Regions from separate parts of the Streptomyces sp. NPDC053560 genome, predicted to be linked through region 1. Evidence: riboswitches for the same ligand, from Rfam matches in the RefSeq annotation. Region 1 holds a riboswitch; the other holds the start of a gene.
The links. Region 1 has a riboswitch for cobalamin ahead of ACIGQF_RS22635 (energy-coupling factor ABC transporter permease). Riboswitches for the same ligand answer to the same signal wherever they lie in the genome.
Positions count from the first base shown of each region.

Region 1 (7,529 bases):
TCGGTCAGGCCGAGGTTCAGCGGGCCGAAGGACACGTCCTGGGCGACCGAGGCGGCGAACAGCTGGTCGTCCGGGTCCTGCACCACCAGCTGCACGGTGGTCCGCAGCCGGGTCAGCCCCTTGCGGTCGTACCGCACCGGCTCCCCGGCCACCGCCAGCTGCCCGGTGCGCGGCGCGAGTCCGCCGCTGAGCAGCCGCATCAGCGTCGTCTTGCCGCTGCCGTTGCGCCCCAGCAGGGCGAGCGCGCGCCCCTCGGGCACATCGAAGTCGAGGTCGCGCAGGACGGTCGGCCCGTCCTCGTACGCGAAGGACGCGCCCCGCAGCGTGAGTAGGGCGGGGGAGTCGCTCATGACAGCGGCCTTTCCAGAACGAGAGTGAGGACGGCCAGCGCGGCCAGCACCGCCACGCTCGCGGCCGTGAAGCGCGCGGAGATCCGCGCCTCGGGCACCAGAACGCGCAGCGTGCCGTCGTACCCGCGCCCGGCGAGCCCGGTCTGGAGCCGCGCCGCCCGGTCGAAGGCGCGCACGAAGGCGGTCGCGGCGAGCCCGCCGAGCGAACGCCAGGCGGCCGCCCGCGTGGTGTGCCCCAGCCGCGCGGCCTGCGCCTCGCGGATCCGCCGTACGGAGTCGAGCAGCAGGAAGCTCATCCGGTACGTGACCAGCGCGACGTCCACGACGGGCGCCGGCACCCCCGCCCGCACCAGCCGCGGCAGCAGGTCGGACATCGGGGTGGTGAAGGCGAACAGCAGCACGCCGAGGGAGGCGGCCGAGGTACGCAGCAGCAGTTCACCGGCCCGGACCGCGCCGCCCTCGGCCGGCGACACGAAGCCGTGCGCGCCGCCGACCTGGACGAGCAGCGGCAGCGCGCCGGTGACGCAGAAGCCCAGCGGTACCCGGTACGCGCGCCACAGCCGGCGGCCGGGCACGCCCGCCGGGCCGAGCAGTACCGCGAGCGCCGTCAGCAGGACGAGCGCGGCGCCCGGCCAGGGCGGCAGGGAGATCGCCAGGACGGTGAGTCCCAGCCCGAGCACGGCCTTGTCCACGGGGTGGCGGCGGCGCCAGCGACTGCTGTGCGCCGCCGCGTCGATCGGCAGCACGGGGCTCAGGCCCCTTCGGCGGACGATGTCCCGGCGCTGTCCGGCGTGTGCCCGTCGTCCTGACGTGCCTGCGCCCGCTCCTCGCCCTGCCGGCGGCCGCGGCGCAGCCCGAAGTAGTACGCGAGCACACCGGCGCCGAGGGCGGCCTGGAGGGCGAACAGCGCCGACTCGATCTCCCCGGAGGGCGGTTCGTAGAGTGGCGAGAACCACGGCTCGTAGTCCGGCTCGATCTTGGTGATCGCGGTCTCCGCCTCGGCGTCGGAGCCCGCGAACGGCTCCTTCTTGTGGTCGCCGAGGCCGAGGGCCAGCGGCAGGACGGCGAGTGCGACCACCGCGAGCAGCAGCAGTGCGTTGATCTTCGTGTGGCGCTTCACCGGGCCGCCTCCGCGGTCGCGGCGGACTGCTTCCGCCCGCCGCTCAGGAGCACGCCCAGCCGGGTCAGCTCCCCCTTGCTGGACTGCACCAGGAGCCGCATCACCAGGACGGTCAGGAGCCCCTCGCTGATGGCGAGCGGGATCTGCGTCACAGCGAAGATGGAGCCGAACTTGCCCAGCGCGCCCAGGAAGCCGCTGCCCGGGTCGGGGAAGGCCAGCGCCAGCTGCACGCTGGTGACGCAGTAGGTGGACAGGTCGGCGACGAACGCGCCGAAGAACACCGTGACCATCAGCGGCACGCCGTACCGGCGCAGCAGCCGGTAGACGCCGTACCCCGCCCACGGTCCGACGATCGCCATCGAGAAGGCGTTGGCGCCGAGCGTGGTCAGGCCGCCGTGCGCCAGCAGCAACGCCTGGAAGAGCAGCGTGATGGTGCCGAGCACCGCCATGATCGGCGGGCGGAACAGGATGGCGCCGAGGCCGGTACCGGTGGGGTGCGAGCAACTCCCGGTCACCGACGGCAGTTTCAGCGCGGACAGGACGAAAGTGAAGGCGCCCGAAGCGCCGAGGAGCAGGGTGGACTCGGGGTGCTCCCTGACCTCACGGGTGAGTGACCGGACTCCGTGGACGACGAACGGCGCCGATGCGACGCCCCAGGCGACCGCGTGCGCCGGTGGCAGAAAACCCTCGGCAATGTGCATGGCTCAGCAGACCCTCTCCAGCACCTCGTGGATGGTTGACGTGCCGAGGCCGGTCTCCTGGCTCACGGGTACCACCGCCCGTGCTCCGCCTTCCCGGGTCGCAAGGACCCAGTGGCTGCCCGCGAGGGCCGGAGCCGGACTTCCCGATCACAGTGGCGAGGGCCGCACCGGCATCACACCGGATTTCCCGTTACCAAGGCGTGGCGACAGTAGTGCCAGGCCGTCGGTGCTGGCAAGCGCGGCCGTGCTGCTCAACCGGCCGTGACCACGCCCACCGTCTCCAGGACTCCGTAGACGCCGACGCACAGGATGGCGACGCCGCTGACGACCAGCGCCACGGTCATCCACGGACTTGTACGGAAACGCCGCGGTACGCCGGTGTGGTGATGAGCGTGGTACGCCCCCACCGCCCGCGGCCCGCCCCGCGCTTCCGGCCCCGGCCGGGCCGGCGGGCCCCCGTGCGTCAAGCCAAGGAGTCATCCAGTGAACGCGCGGCAGCCCCTTCCCTCATCGGCCTCACCATGGGCGACGGCGCCGGCATCGGACCCGAGGTCATCGTCCCCGCGGTGCTGGACCCCGGCACGCTCGGCCGGTGCCGTCCCGTGGTGATCGGCGACGCCGCGCGGCTGCGGAAGGCCGCCGCGATCCTCGGCACCGCCTTCGACATCGCCGGTACCGGCAGGACCGAGGCCGGTAGCATGATCGAGGCGCTGCGGCAGGCCGCCGAGATGGCCACCGCCCGCTGAACCGACGAACCGGTAAGGACACCAGATGCCGCCCACCGCATCCCGGGCCCGGCGGGAGGAGATCCTGCAGCTCGCCAACACCACGGGCCTGGCCAGCGTCGAGGAACTGTCGCAGCGCTGCGGCGTGACCGCCTCCACCCTCCGCCGCGACCTGGCCCGGCTGACCGCCGACGGCCGCCTCGCCCGGACCTACGGCGGCGCGATGGCGCTCACCGCCCACCCCGAGGCCTCGCTCCGGCAGCGCACCGGCGAGGCGTACGCGCAGAAGCGGGCGATCGCGCGGTGGGCGGCGGCACAGGTCCAGCAGGGCGAGACAGTGCTGCTCGACGCCGGGTCGACGGTGGGTGCGCTGGCGCATGAACTGCGTGCTGCGAAGGACCTCACCGTGGCGACGACCGGCCTGACGGCGCTGCACGAACCGGCCGACGTCGAGTCCGTCCACGTGGAGTGCCTGGGCGGTACGCTCCGCCCGCTCAGCCAGGCGTTCGTGGGCCCGCTGACCGAGGCGGCGCTGGAGCGGATGACCTTCGACCGGGTCTTCCTCTCCGCCGACGGCGTCACGGCCGACGGCGGGATCTGCGAGGCCGACCAGCGCCAGACCCGCCTCAAGGAGCTGATGGCCCGCCGGGCGGCGCACGTCTACGTACTGGCCCACACGGAGAAGCTGGGCCGCGCTCCCTTCCACGCCTGGGCGGCGCTGCCGCCCGGCTGGACCCTGGTCACCCACCGCACTGCGCTCCGCGACCAGGTCACCCCCTTCACCGACCGCGGCATCCGCGTCGTGCAGGTCGAGCCCCTCGAAGAACCGGGCGGCGGAGCCAGCCAGTCGCAGGGAGGCGACGCCTGATGAGCAACGTTGAGATCCTCGCCCCGCGTGACGTCCCGCTGGGCGGGCCCCGGTCGATGACCGTACGCCGCACGCTGCCGCAGCGGACCCGGACGACGATCGGCGCCTGGTGCTTCGCCGACCACTACGGCCCCGACGACGTCACCGAGTCCGGCGGCATGCATGTCGCCCCGCATCCGCACACCGGGCTCCAGACGGTGAGCTGGCTGTTCAGCGGGGAGATCGAGCACCGCGACAGCCTGGGCAGCCATGCCTTCGTGCGGCCCGGCGAGCTGAACCTCATGACGGGCGGACACGGGATCAGCCACTCGGAGGTCTCCACCGCGCGCACCACCGTTCTGCACGGCGTGCAGCTGTGGGTGGCGCTGCCCGATGCGCACCGCGACGCGGAGCGGGACTTCCAGCACCACGTCCCCACTCCCGTAGGCGTCGGCGGGGCCGAGATCCGGGTGTTCCTGGGCACGCTCGCGGGCATCACTTCCCCGGTACGGACGTTCACACCGCTGCTCGGTGCGGAGCTCACCCTCGCGCCCCGCGCCACGGCCAGCCTCGTCCTCGACCCGGCCTTCGAGCACGGCCTCCTCGTCGACCGCGGGCACATCCGCATGGCCGGCGCCCCGCTCCGCCCGGCCGAACTGGGCCATCTCGCGACCGGACACGACACCCTGACGCTGGTGAACGACTCGGACGACACCGCCCGCGCGGTCCTGCTCGGCGGAGCCCCGTTCGAGGAGGAGATCGTCATGTGGTGGAACTTCATCGGCCGCAGCCACGACGACATCGTCCGGGCGCGGGAGGAGTGGGAGCGCGCCTCCGACCGTTTCGGTACCGTCGACGGCTACGACGGCAAGCGCCTCCCCGCCCCCGCCCTGCCGCACGCCACCCTCACCCCGCGCGGCAACCCGCCGCGCCACTGACGGCAGGCGGCCCCGGCCCCGCTGCCTTGAGGAAGGCCAGGGGAACGACCCCTCGGGCCGGCTGATCCGATCCTCGCCCTGATCCCCCTCGATCCTCAAGTGGTCCAGACCTATTGACCCCAGGTCTGGACCAACCTACGGTGTGGCCACTCATCCGGTCATCCCGGCCATGACGACTCGGATCTCCGCGCGCCATGGCGAGAGAGGACGCAACGTGATCGGTAAGGCTCTCCGTCTGCTGGGTGCCGGGCTGGCGCTGGTGTGTGCCGCGCAGCTGCCGGCCGCCGCCGCACCCGCCGCGCCGCAGGCCGACACCTGCGCGGTGAAGTCCCGGCCCACGGGCGAGGTGCTGCAGGGCTACTGGGAAAACTGGGACGGCGCGTCGAACGGCGTCCATCCGGGGCTCGGCTGGATCCCGATCACCGACTCCCGCATCGGCGCGCACGGCTACAACGTCATCAACGCGGCCTTCCCCGTCATCCGCTCGGACGGCACCGTCCTTTGGGAGGACGGCATGGACGCCACGGTGAAGGTCGCCACGCCCGCCGAGATGTGCCAGGCGAAGGCGAACGGCGCCACGCTCCTGATGTCCATCGGCGGCGCCACGGCCGGCATCGACCTCAACTCCAGCGCCGTCGCCGACCGGTTCGTCGCGACCATCGTGCCGATCCTGAAGAAGTACAACTTCGACGGCATCGACATCGACATCGAGACCGGCCTCACCGGCAGTGGCAACATCAACCAGCTCTCGGCCTCGCAGGCCAACCTCATCCGCATCATCGACGGCGTGCTCGCGCAGATGCCGTCGAACTTCGGCCTGACGATGGCCCCCGAGACCGCGTACGTCACCGGCGGCAGCGTGACGTACGGCTCGATCTGGGGCGCGTACCTGCCCATCGTCAAGAAGTACGCGGACAACGGCCGCCTGTGGTGGCTGAACATGCAGTACTACAACGGCAGCATGTACGGCTGCTCCGGCGACTCCTACTCCGCCGGCACCGTCGAGGGCTTCACCGCGCAGACGGACTGCCTCAACAAGGGCCTGGTCGTACAGGGCACCACCATCAAGGTGCCCTACGACAAGCAGGTACCGGGCCTGCCCGCCCAGCCGGGCGCCGGCGGCGGTTACCTGTCCACCGCCCAGGTCTCCCAGGCCTGGAAGCACTACAACAACAGCCTCAAGGGCCTGATGGCCTGGTCCCTCAACTGGGACGGTTCCAAGGGCTGGACCTTCGGCGACAACGTCAGGACGCTGCAGGGCCGCTGACGTTCGGGTGTGCCTCAGGGGCGGACGGGTTGGTTTCTCACCCGTCCGCCCCTGCCGTGTCGGCCAGCTCCGTCGGCGTCTGCCGCAGCCAGCTGAGCTCAGCCTTCGAGGTGGCCCGCGCAATGGTCGGCACGCCCCGCCGGAACGGGTCGTCGACGTCCTGGACGCGCAGCGGGCGGTCGCCCTCGTATCTCCGCCCTATCCGCCCTGTCGAACCCACGGCCTCCGTCGTGCCGCTGCTCGCGCTCTCGCTCGCCGCCGTCGCGCTCTGCTCCGCCGAGTTCGCCCTGCTCGGACTGTTGCTGCACATCTCGCACGACCTGCAGGTGACCGTAGAAACTGATGGAGCCCGCAGGGCGCGGCGTCCAGCTCACGCCGGCGGCGCGTACGGTACTGCGGCGCACCGCCGTCATGCAGGCGCAGTGGGAGCAGGCCCGCGGCGAGCTGGCCGGGTCGGCCGAGGAGCCGACGGGCAGCTTCACCCTCTGCGGCTTCTCGACGGCCGCGACCCACCTGCTGCCGACCGCCGCCGCGGCGCCGCGGGACCGCTACGCGCGGCTGACCGGCCGCCTGGTGGAGGCGGGCGTGATCCTGGTGCCGCGCCTCGCACGCATCGGCACCGGATGGCCCGTCGAGCGCGTCCCTCTGTGGGGAGAGCCCGCGCCTGCGCGACGGATCCTGGCGGCCACCCGCAGCGGTGCCGCCCGCCACCCGGGCGTCGCGCAAGCGCTCGACCTCATCAAGACGACACCGTCCGGCCTGTTCCCGCCCGGCAGAAGATGGCCGTACGCCGAGCGTGGTCCATCGTCAGGCGTGGTCGACCAGTTGGGCATGGCCCTTCTGCCGTGCGCAGTGGGCGCAGCAGTAGAACTGGCCGTCCGACTGCAGGCCGTGGCCCAGGATCCGGCACTTGCAGTTGTCGCAGATCGGGGCCATGCGCTGGGCCGCGCATTCCAGGCTGTCGAAGACGTGCACCGCTCCGGCGGCACGCACTTCGAACGCCAACTCGTAGTCATTACCGCAGACTTCGCACTCCGCCATGGGGAATCCCTCCATCCGTCTCCGGCGACGGGCGGGGCAAGGGTCGCCGCACCCCCAAGTTCCCACCGGAACGGGAGCCGCGCCAGCACACAACGAGCCGGTGCTTCGCCACCCTGAGCGCGTTGCGTCCGTGCGCGGGTGTCGCCGTCTGCCGGCGGCGCTCACCCGTCGTCGCGCGGGAGGCCCGTCGACGCCCGCACCACGAGCTTCGGGGCGAGTACCGCCTCGCGCGGCGCCACCCCCTCGCCCTCCAGCCGCTCGACGGCGAACCGTACCGCGTGCCCGGCCAGCCGGGCCGGGTCCTGGCGGACGGTGGTCAGGCCCACGGGCATGAGGTGCGAGAGATGGCTGTCGTCGTACCCCACCACCGACACATCGCCCGGGACGTCGAGCCCGGCCCGGAATGACGCGGATGTCGTCGCCGAGGCCGTGGCGGTGCATCGCGGCACGGTAGGTGCGCCGCCGTTCCGTCGAGCCGGGGTCGCGTCCGCCGCCGACGTGGACGATCCTGCGGTGCCCGAGACCGAGGAGGTGGTCCAT
Region 1 is NZ_JBITXI010000009.1:145,647-153,175, reverse strand. Features, by position in the region: gene ACIGQF_RS22650 (ATP-binding cassette domain-containing protein) at 1-350, opposite strand, end outside; gene cbiQ (cobalt ECF transporter T component CbiQ) at 347-1,096, opposite strand; gene ACIGQF_RS22640 (energy-coupling factor ABC transporter substrate-binding protein) at 1,102-1,470, opposite strand; gene ACIGQF_RS22635 (energy-coupling factor ABC transporter permease) at 1,467-2,171, opposite strand; cobalamin riboswitch at 2,201-2,406, opposite strand; gene ACIGQF_RS22630 (hypothetical protein) at 2,693-2,917, shown strand; gene ACIGQF_RS22625 (DeoR/GlpR family DNA-binding transcription regulator) at 2,943-3,764, shown strand; gene ACIGQF_RS22620 (pirin family protein) at 3,764-4,681, shown strand; gene ACIGQF_RS22615 (chitinase) at 4,932-5,948, shown strand; partial or broken gene ACIGQF_RS22610 (PadR family transcriptional regulator) at 5,986-6,138, opposite strand; gene ACIGQF_RS22605 (hypothetical protein) at 6,756-6,989, opposite strand; partial or broken gene ACIGQF_RS22600 (substrate-binding domain-containing protein) at 7,151-7,529, opposite strand.

Region 2 (7,529 bases), on a different contig from region 1:
CGCCCGCCAGCGCGCCGCGTGCCATCCGGGCCAGCTCCGCGGGCGGCGGAGTGCCCTCGGGCGGCCGTGGCGCGGGCCTGGTGGTCCGCGTGCTCACCGCACGGCGGGCGGCGGCGATCGGTTGTCTGGGGACGAGGCGGAGCCGGGAGTCGCGCGGAGTACGGGACGTCACAGGAGCAGTCTTGCTCTTGTGGGCCCGAAAACCCAATCGGAAGTCCGCTTGCGTTCTCCGGAAGGGCTCTTCATGCCCGATCCGCCCGCGATCGCCCCCTTCCCCGCGGCACCCCGTGCCACGCCCCCGGCGCTGCGTGCCACGCCCCTGCACACACCGGGCGGACGCTCACCGACGCCGTCGCGGCCGTTGCGCCGACGGTGCCTACGACAACTTCGGACCGGCGCCTGAATCAACCGCTCCGGAAAGGCGCCCATCTCACTACATCAACGGCGTCAGGAACCGGCGGAGCGTCTCTTCGTACTCCTCGGGCCCGGCGTTCCACATGGCGCCGTGCGGGGCGTCCCTGACGGTGTGCAGGCTGACCAGGTCCGGCCGGGCGGCCGCCAGGCGGCGGGAGGCGGACCACGGCGCGACGGTGTCGCCGGGGCCGTGCAGGATCAGCGTGGGGACGGAGAGCAGTGCCGGGTCGCACGCCTCGGCCAGCCGGTCGGAGTGCAGGCCCGTACTGCCCTCCGCGGCCCGTACCGCCAGCGGCAGCAGCGGACGCGGCACACGCCGGGCCGCCGCCAGCGCCCGTACCGTCGCGCGCCAGTCCAGCACCGGCGAGTCCAGCACCAGTCCGGCGATCCGGTCCCGCAGCGCGGAGTGCGCCGCGGCGTGCAGCGCCATCGTCGCGCCGGTGGACCAGCCGTGCAGGACCACCCGGCGCGCGCCGTACCGGAGGGCGTACCGGATCACCGCGTCCACGTCGCGCCACTCGGCGTCCCCGAGATGGGCCTTGCCGTCGGCGGTGCGCGGTGCGCCCTGGTCGTTGCGGTAGGCCGGGGCGAGCACCGGGAAGCGGTGGCGGTGCAGGAACGGCATGACGACCATCGGGTGCTCCCGGGTCGTGCCGAGGCCGTGCACCGTGATGACCCAGGTCTCCCGCTCGCCCGGCAGGAACCATGTGGGCAGCGCGCCCAGTTCGCCGGGCACATCGACGTCGGCGCATTCCAGGCCGAGCGCGTCGGAGGGGTTGCCGAGGTACACCTGCGGGGTGAGCCACACGTGTGTGCCGCGCCCGAGGGTGCCGTGGGTGACCCGCTCCAGGCGCCGGACGACGGTGTCCGCCTCGTGCGGCACGTCGTCGAGCACCGGGCCGACGACGGCGTGGCAGCCGCGGCCCGTCAGCCCGTACCGGCCCGGCCGCAGCGCGGACAGGCTGCGGGTGAGGGTGATCCGGTCGGCGGTGGTGGCGTGCACCGTCAGCCGCCCGTCGCCCGGCAACGGCCGGTCGGGGGCGGGCCGCAGGGCGACGTCGCTGGCGTACCGGCCGGCCGCGAGCGCGGCCGCACCGGTACCGATCACAGTGGTGACGGCCGCTGCCGCCGCGGTACCCAGGCGCACCCTCCCCAGTCTGGGGAGGGCAGCGGCCCGTGGCCAGTGGGCCCGCGCGCCCGAGTGACGGAACGGCCCGGCCGTGACCGGAGGGGCGGCGCGCCGCCCCTCCGTCGCGCGGGGTCAGCTCCGCTGTCCGTATCCCCGCAGCCGTTCGGCCACCTCGGCCAGCTGGCCCTCGGAGAGCAGGGACGGCGTGCGTCCGGGGACGGAGGAGGCGGTCAGCCAGAGCCGGCACATCCATTCCAGCTGCGCCGTGCGGTCGTACGCCTGGTCGAGGGTGTCGCCGTAGGTGAGCGTCCCGTGGTTCTGCAGCAGCACGCCCGTGCGGTCGCGCAGCGCGTGCAGCATGTTGTCGGCCAACTCCTGGCTGCCGTACGTCGCGTAGGGGGCGACCCGGACGGTACCCCCGAGGGCCGCGGTCATGTAGTGCACCGGCGGGAGCTCCGGGACCAGTGTGGACACCGCGGTGGCGTGCACCGCGTGGGTGTGGACGACAGCGGTGGCGCCGGTGTGGCGGTACACCGCGAGGTGCATCGGCAGCTCGCTCGTCGGCCTCAGCCCACCGGCCACCTGCCGCCCGTCCGCCGGGTCCACCGCCACCAGGTCGTCCGGGCCCAGCCGGTCGTACGGGACGCCGCTGGGCGTGACGAGCACGAGCCCGCCGGCGCGCACCGACACATTGCCCGACGTGCCGACCACCAGTCCGTCCGTCACCGTGCGCCGCGCGGCGGCCACCAGCGCCGCCCACGCCTCCGCCACCTCTTCCGCCGGTCCCGGCCCGCGATCCGTCATGCCGCCCCGCTCCCTCCTGGAACCCCCGCGCTGCGCACCGTACCGGGGGTACCCCGCGCAGCCGCCGCACTGTAAGGCGGACCATTCCCCTTCGGTATCCCCCAAAGCGGAGCATTTCGGCTTTGGCCAGTGATTGGCCGGAGCTGATCCGGCATCTCGGGATCTTCCCCTAGCCTCTGGATGATTTGTCATGCACGTCGCCATCCGGGGGGAATCATGGCTCGTGACCGCAAACCGACCTCCACTACCCGTACCAGCGACCCCGCACCCAGCGATCCGACACCCGGTGCGCCGCGCCGGCGGCGCCGTCCGGCCTCCGTCGCCGCCGCATCGGCCCTCGCGCTGGCCGCGCTGGCCGGCACGGCGCTGACCGGGCTCGCCAGCGCGAGCCCCGCCGCGGCGGCCGGCGTGCCGCACGGCCACGACGTCTCCTCGCACCAGAAGGAGGTCGACTGGGACAAGGCCCGCGCGAAGGGCGCGCGCTTCGTCTACGTCAAGGCCAGCGAGTCGACCGACTACACCAATCCCTACTTCGGCCAGCAGTACGACGGCGCCCGCGGGGCCGGCCTGCTGCGCGGCGCGTACCACTTCGCGGTGCCCAACCAGTCCTCCGGCGCGGCCCAGGCCCGGTACTTCCTGCGCAACGGCGGCGGCTGGACGGCGGACGGCTGGACGCTGCCGCCGGCCCTGGACATCGAGCACAACCCGTACAGCAAGAAGCACAAGTGCTACGGCGTGAGCAAGAAGAAGATGGTCGCCTGGATCTGGGACTTCAGCGACGAGATCAAGCGGCAGACCGGGCGCCGGCCGGTGATCTACACGACCACCCGCTGGTGGAACACCTGCACCGGCGGCAGCGGCGCCTTCGCGCAGAGCCATCCGCTGTGGCTGGCATCCTGGCACGGCAGGCCCGGGAAGCTGCCGCAAGGATGGTCCTTCCTGAGCATCTGGCAGTACTCGAACAAGGGCGCGCTGCCGGGCGATCAGAACGCCTGGAACGGCTCCTACGGACAGCTCCGCAGGTTCGCCGGCGGCTAGGCCGGAGCCGTGCCACAAGCACCTCAAAGGCACCACGGAATGAACCTCGAGTGACGGGTGAGACGCCTCCGCACGAAAACGGCGGGGGCGTCACCACCAGGCCCGTTGGTGTTCATCTCCCGTTCACCCACCCTCCGTACGGTCGCTCGCGTCACTGACCATCGAACTGATTGCCTGGGTGAATGGAACACATCACGCTTCTCATCGGGATCGTGATCGTCACGGCCTTGGTGTTCGACTTCACGAACGGCTTCCACGACACGGCCAACGCCATGGCCACCACCATCTCCACCGGGGCGCTGAAGCCCAAGACAGCGGTGGCGATGTCGGCGGTACTGAATCTCGTCGGCGCGTTCCTCTCCGTGGAGGTCGCCAAGACCATTTCCGGCGGAATCATCGACGAAGGCGCCGGCATCAGGCCAGAGGTGATCTTCGCCGGGCTCGTCGGTGCCATCGTCTGGAACCTCCTGACCTGGCTCGCCGGTCTCCCCTCCAGCTCCTCGCACGCCCTCTTCGGAGGCCTGATCGGCGCGACCCTGGTGTCCGTCGGCACGAGCGGGGTCAACGGGGACGCCGTCGTGATGAAGGTCCTCATCCCGGCCGTGGCCGCGCCGATCGTCGCGGGCCTCGCCGCGACCTTCGCCACCCGGCTCACCTACCGGCTGGCCCGCAACCGCGCCGAGCAGGACACCGCCAAGGGCTACCGCGCCGGGCAGATCGCCTCGGCCGCCCTGGTCTCCCTCGCCCACGGCACCAACGACGCCCAGAAGACGATGGGCGTCATCACCCTCGCGCTGATCACCGGCGGCGCGCTCGCCCCGCAGGCCGACCCGCCGATGTGGGTCATCGCCTCGGCCGGCCTCGCCATCGCCCTCGGCACGTACCTGGGCGGCTGGCGGATCATCCGCACGATGGGCAAGGGCATCACCGACATCCAGCCGCCGCAGGGCTTCGCCGCCCAGACCGGCGCCGCCGTCACGATCCTGGCCTCCTCGCACCTCGGCTTCGCGCTCTCCACCACCCAGGTCTGCTCCGGCTCGGTCATGGGCTCGGGCCTGGGCAAGAAGGGCGGCGTCGTGCGCTGGTCGACCGCGGGCCGCATGGTGATCGCCTGGGGTCTGACCCTGCCGGCCGCCGGCCTGGTCGCCGCGGGCGCCGCCTTCCTGGCGGGCCAGGGCACCTGGGGCGTCACCACCGTCGCCGTGCTGGGCCTCGCGATCTGCGGTGCCATCTGGGCCGCCTCGCGGCGCAAGCCGGTGGACCACAGCAACGTCAACGACGTGGAGCCCATCGAGCCGGCCGGTGTCGTCACCACCGCGCTCCAGACGGTCTCCCCGCCGCCCGCGGGCGCGACCACGGCCGGAGCCGGCACCATCGACGGCATCCCGGCGCAGTCCGCCAAGCGCTCCCCCGCCACCACAGCCGTCCGCTGACCGCGGCCGCTCGCGTTAAGGAAACGACGCCATGAACATCGACTGGGCTGCACTCGGCCAGGTCTTCGGCACCACGCTCGTGGTGACCGTCGGCATGGTGGGCCTGTTCACCCTGGGCATCGTGGGGACGTCCCGCAAGACCGCGCAGGAGGGCGAGGCGGGCGCCACCGCGGTCGCCGCCGGCGGCTCCTCGGCCGTCGCCCGCGCCGGCGGGTACGCCTGCTTCGCGCTCTGCCTCGCGGCCGTCGGCTACGGCATCTTCCTGATCGTCGCCGGCTGACCCCGCACCGCGCCCAAGGCGCCCGGCGCCGCGTACTCCGCGGCCGCCGGGCGCCTTTGCGTGTCCCCGTCCTGTGGTGTCGGCCACATGGTCTGCCATACGCCTGCGTCGCAGGTCAAGGGTGAGTTGACGGCATTCGCGGCACGTGGTGGACTGCCCGGTGCCATTCGGCGACAGATGAGGAAGTCCGGTGAGAATCCGGCGCGGTCCCGCCACTGTCACCGGGGAGCGCTCCTCCAGGAGAAGCCACGGCCCGCCACAGGCACGGGCTGGAAGGCCGGGGGAAGCGTCGATCCGGGAGCCAGGAGACTCTCGTCGCCGGTCACGTCGAGCCAGGGCGCGGACCCTGAGTGAGGACACACGCCATGCCGGGCTCCGAGCCGAGACCCCTGCCCTCCGCCGTACGCCCGGCACGCGACCGCGGCCGGCCGTTCCGCCGAGGCACGACGGCGGGCTGATCCGACGATGCGTGCCGGACACGCCACCTATGCGTGCGGCGCGGCTCTGGGCTTTCTCGGCGACCTGGCCGTGGGCGATCCCCGCCGCGGTCACCCGGTGGCCGCCTTCGGGCGGGCAGCGGCCGCCGTGGAGCGCGGGCTGTGGCGCGACCACCGCGGATACGGCGCGGCGCACACCGCGCTGTGCGCCGGTGGAGCTGCCCTGGGCGCCGCCCTGCTCTCCCGCTCCGTACGCCGCTGCGCCCCCGCCCGCATCGCGCTGACCGCCGCCGCCACCTGGGCCGTGCTGGGCGGTACGACGCTGGGCCGCGAAGCGCGCGCCATCGGCGGCGCGCTGGAGGCCGGCGACCTCGACGTGGCACGCGAGCGGCTGCCGCACCTGTGCGGCCGCGACCCGCAGTCGCTGGACGGGCCGCAGATGGCCCGCGCCGTCGTGGAGTCCGTCGCCGAGAACACCTCCGACGCGGTCGTGGGCGCGCTGGTCTGGGGCGCCGTCGGCGGCGTGCCGGGCCTGGTCGCCTTCCGCGCGGTGAACACGCTGGACGCGATGGTGGGGCACAAGTCCGACCGCTACCGCCGGTACGGCTGGGCCTCTGCCCGGCTGGACGACGTGGCGGGCTGGCCGGGAGCACGGCTGACCGCCCTGCTGGCCACCGCCGCCGGGCCCGACCCGCGCGGCGCGTGGCGCGCCTGGCGGGCCGACGGCAAGCGGCACCCGAGCCCCAACGCGGGCCCGGTGGAGGCGTCGTTCGCCGGGGCGCTGGGCGTACGGCTGGGCGGCACGCTGGCGTACGCGGGGCGGGTCGAGCACCGCCCGGTGCTCAACGGCGGTGCCCGCGCGGTCGAGGGGGCCGACATCGCGCGTGCGGTGCGCCTCTCGCGCCGGGTGAGCGCGCTGGCGCTGGCGACGACGGTCGGGGCGCGGATCGCCGTGGGCGCGGTGCGCGCGGCACGAAGGACGAGGAGGCCGCGGTGAGCGGAGCGCGGGAAAGGCTCGGCGGCGGACTGCTGGTCGCGGGGACGACGTCGGACGCGGGCAAGAGCGTGGTGACGGCGGGCATCTGCCGCTGGCTGGCGCGCAAGGGCGTCAAGGTGGCGCCCTTCAAGGCCCAGAACATGTCGCTCAATTCGTATGTGACGCGCGAGGGCGCGGAGATCGGGCGGGCGCAGGCCATGCAGGCCGCGGCGGCCCGGGTCGAGCCGACCGCGCTGATGAACCCGGTGCTGCTCAAGCCCGGCAGCGACCGCAGCAGCCAGGTCGTGCTGCTGGGCAAGCCGGTGGGCGAGCTGAGCGCGCGGGGGTACCACCAGGGGCGGCAGGAGAAGCTGCTCGGCACGGTCACCGACTGCCTGACCGAGCTGCGCCGTACGCACGACGCGGTGATCTGCGAGGGCGCGGGCAGCCCGGCGGAGATCAACCTGCGCCGGACCGACATCGTGAACATGGGCCTCGCGCGCGCCGCGGGCCTCCCCGTGGTCGTCGTCGGCGACATCGACCGGGGCGGCGTCTTCGCGTCCTTCTTCGGTACCACCGCGCTGCTCTCCGAGGCCGATCAGGCACACCTCGCGGGGTACGTGGTGAACAAGTTCCGCGGCGACGTGACGCTGCTGGAGCCGGGGCTGGACATGCTCAGGAAGCTGAGCGGCCGGCCGGCGCTGGGCGTGCTGCCCTTCCGGCACGGGCTCGGCATCGACGAGGAGGACGGCCTGCGGGTGTCGCTCCGCGGCGCGGTGCGCGAGAGCACGGTCGCGGCGCCGCACGGCGACGACATCCTGCGGGTCGCCGTCGCGGCCGTGCCCCTGATGTCCAACTTCACCGACGTGGACGCGCTCGCCGCCGAACCGGGCGTCGTGGTGCGCTTCGTGGACCGCCCCGAGGAGCTGGCCGACGCCGACCTCGTCGTGCTGCCCGGCACCCGCGGGACCGTACGGGCGCTGCGGTGGCTGCGCGAGCGCGGGCTCGCCGACGCCAT
Region 2 is NZ_JBITXI010000004.1:54,365-61,893, forward strand. Features, by position in the region: gene ACIGQF_RS10065 (hypothetical protein) at 1-172, opposite strand, end outside; gene ACIGQF_RS10070 (alpha/beta hydrolase) at 434-1,561, opposite strand; gene ACIGQF_RS10075 (class II aldolase/adducin family protein) at 1,676-2,347, opposite strand; gene ACIGQF_RS10080 (lysozyme) at 2,564-3,385, shown strand; gene ACIGQF_RS10085 (anion permease) at 3,568-4,818, shown strand; gene ACIGQF_RS10090 (hypothetical protein) at 4,850-5,098, shown strand; cobalamin riboswitch at 5,276-5,410, shown strand; gene ACIGQF_RS10095 (cobalamin biosynthesis protein) at 5,564-6,532, shown strand; gene ACIGQF_RS10100 (cobyric acid synthase) at 6,529-7,529, shown strand, end outside.
Region 2: linked by a shared signal. The riboswitch ahead of ACIGQF_RS10095 (cobalamin biosynthesis protein) and the one ahead of ACIGQF_RS22635 (energy-coupling factor ABC transporter permease) in region 1 are both predicted to bind cobalamin.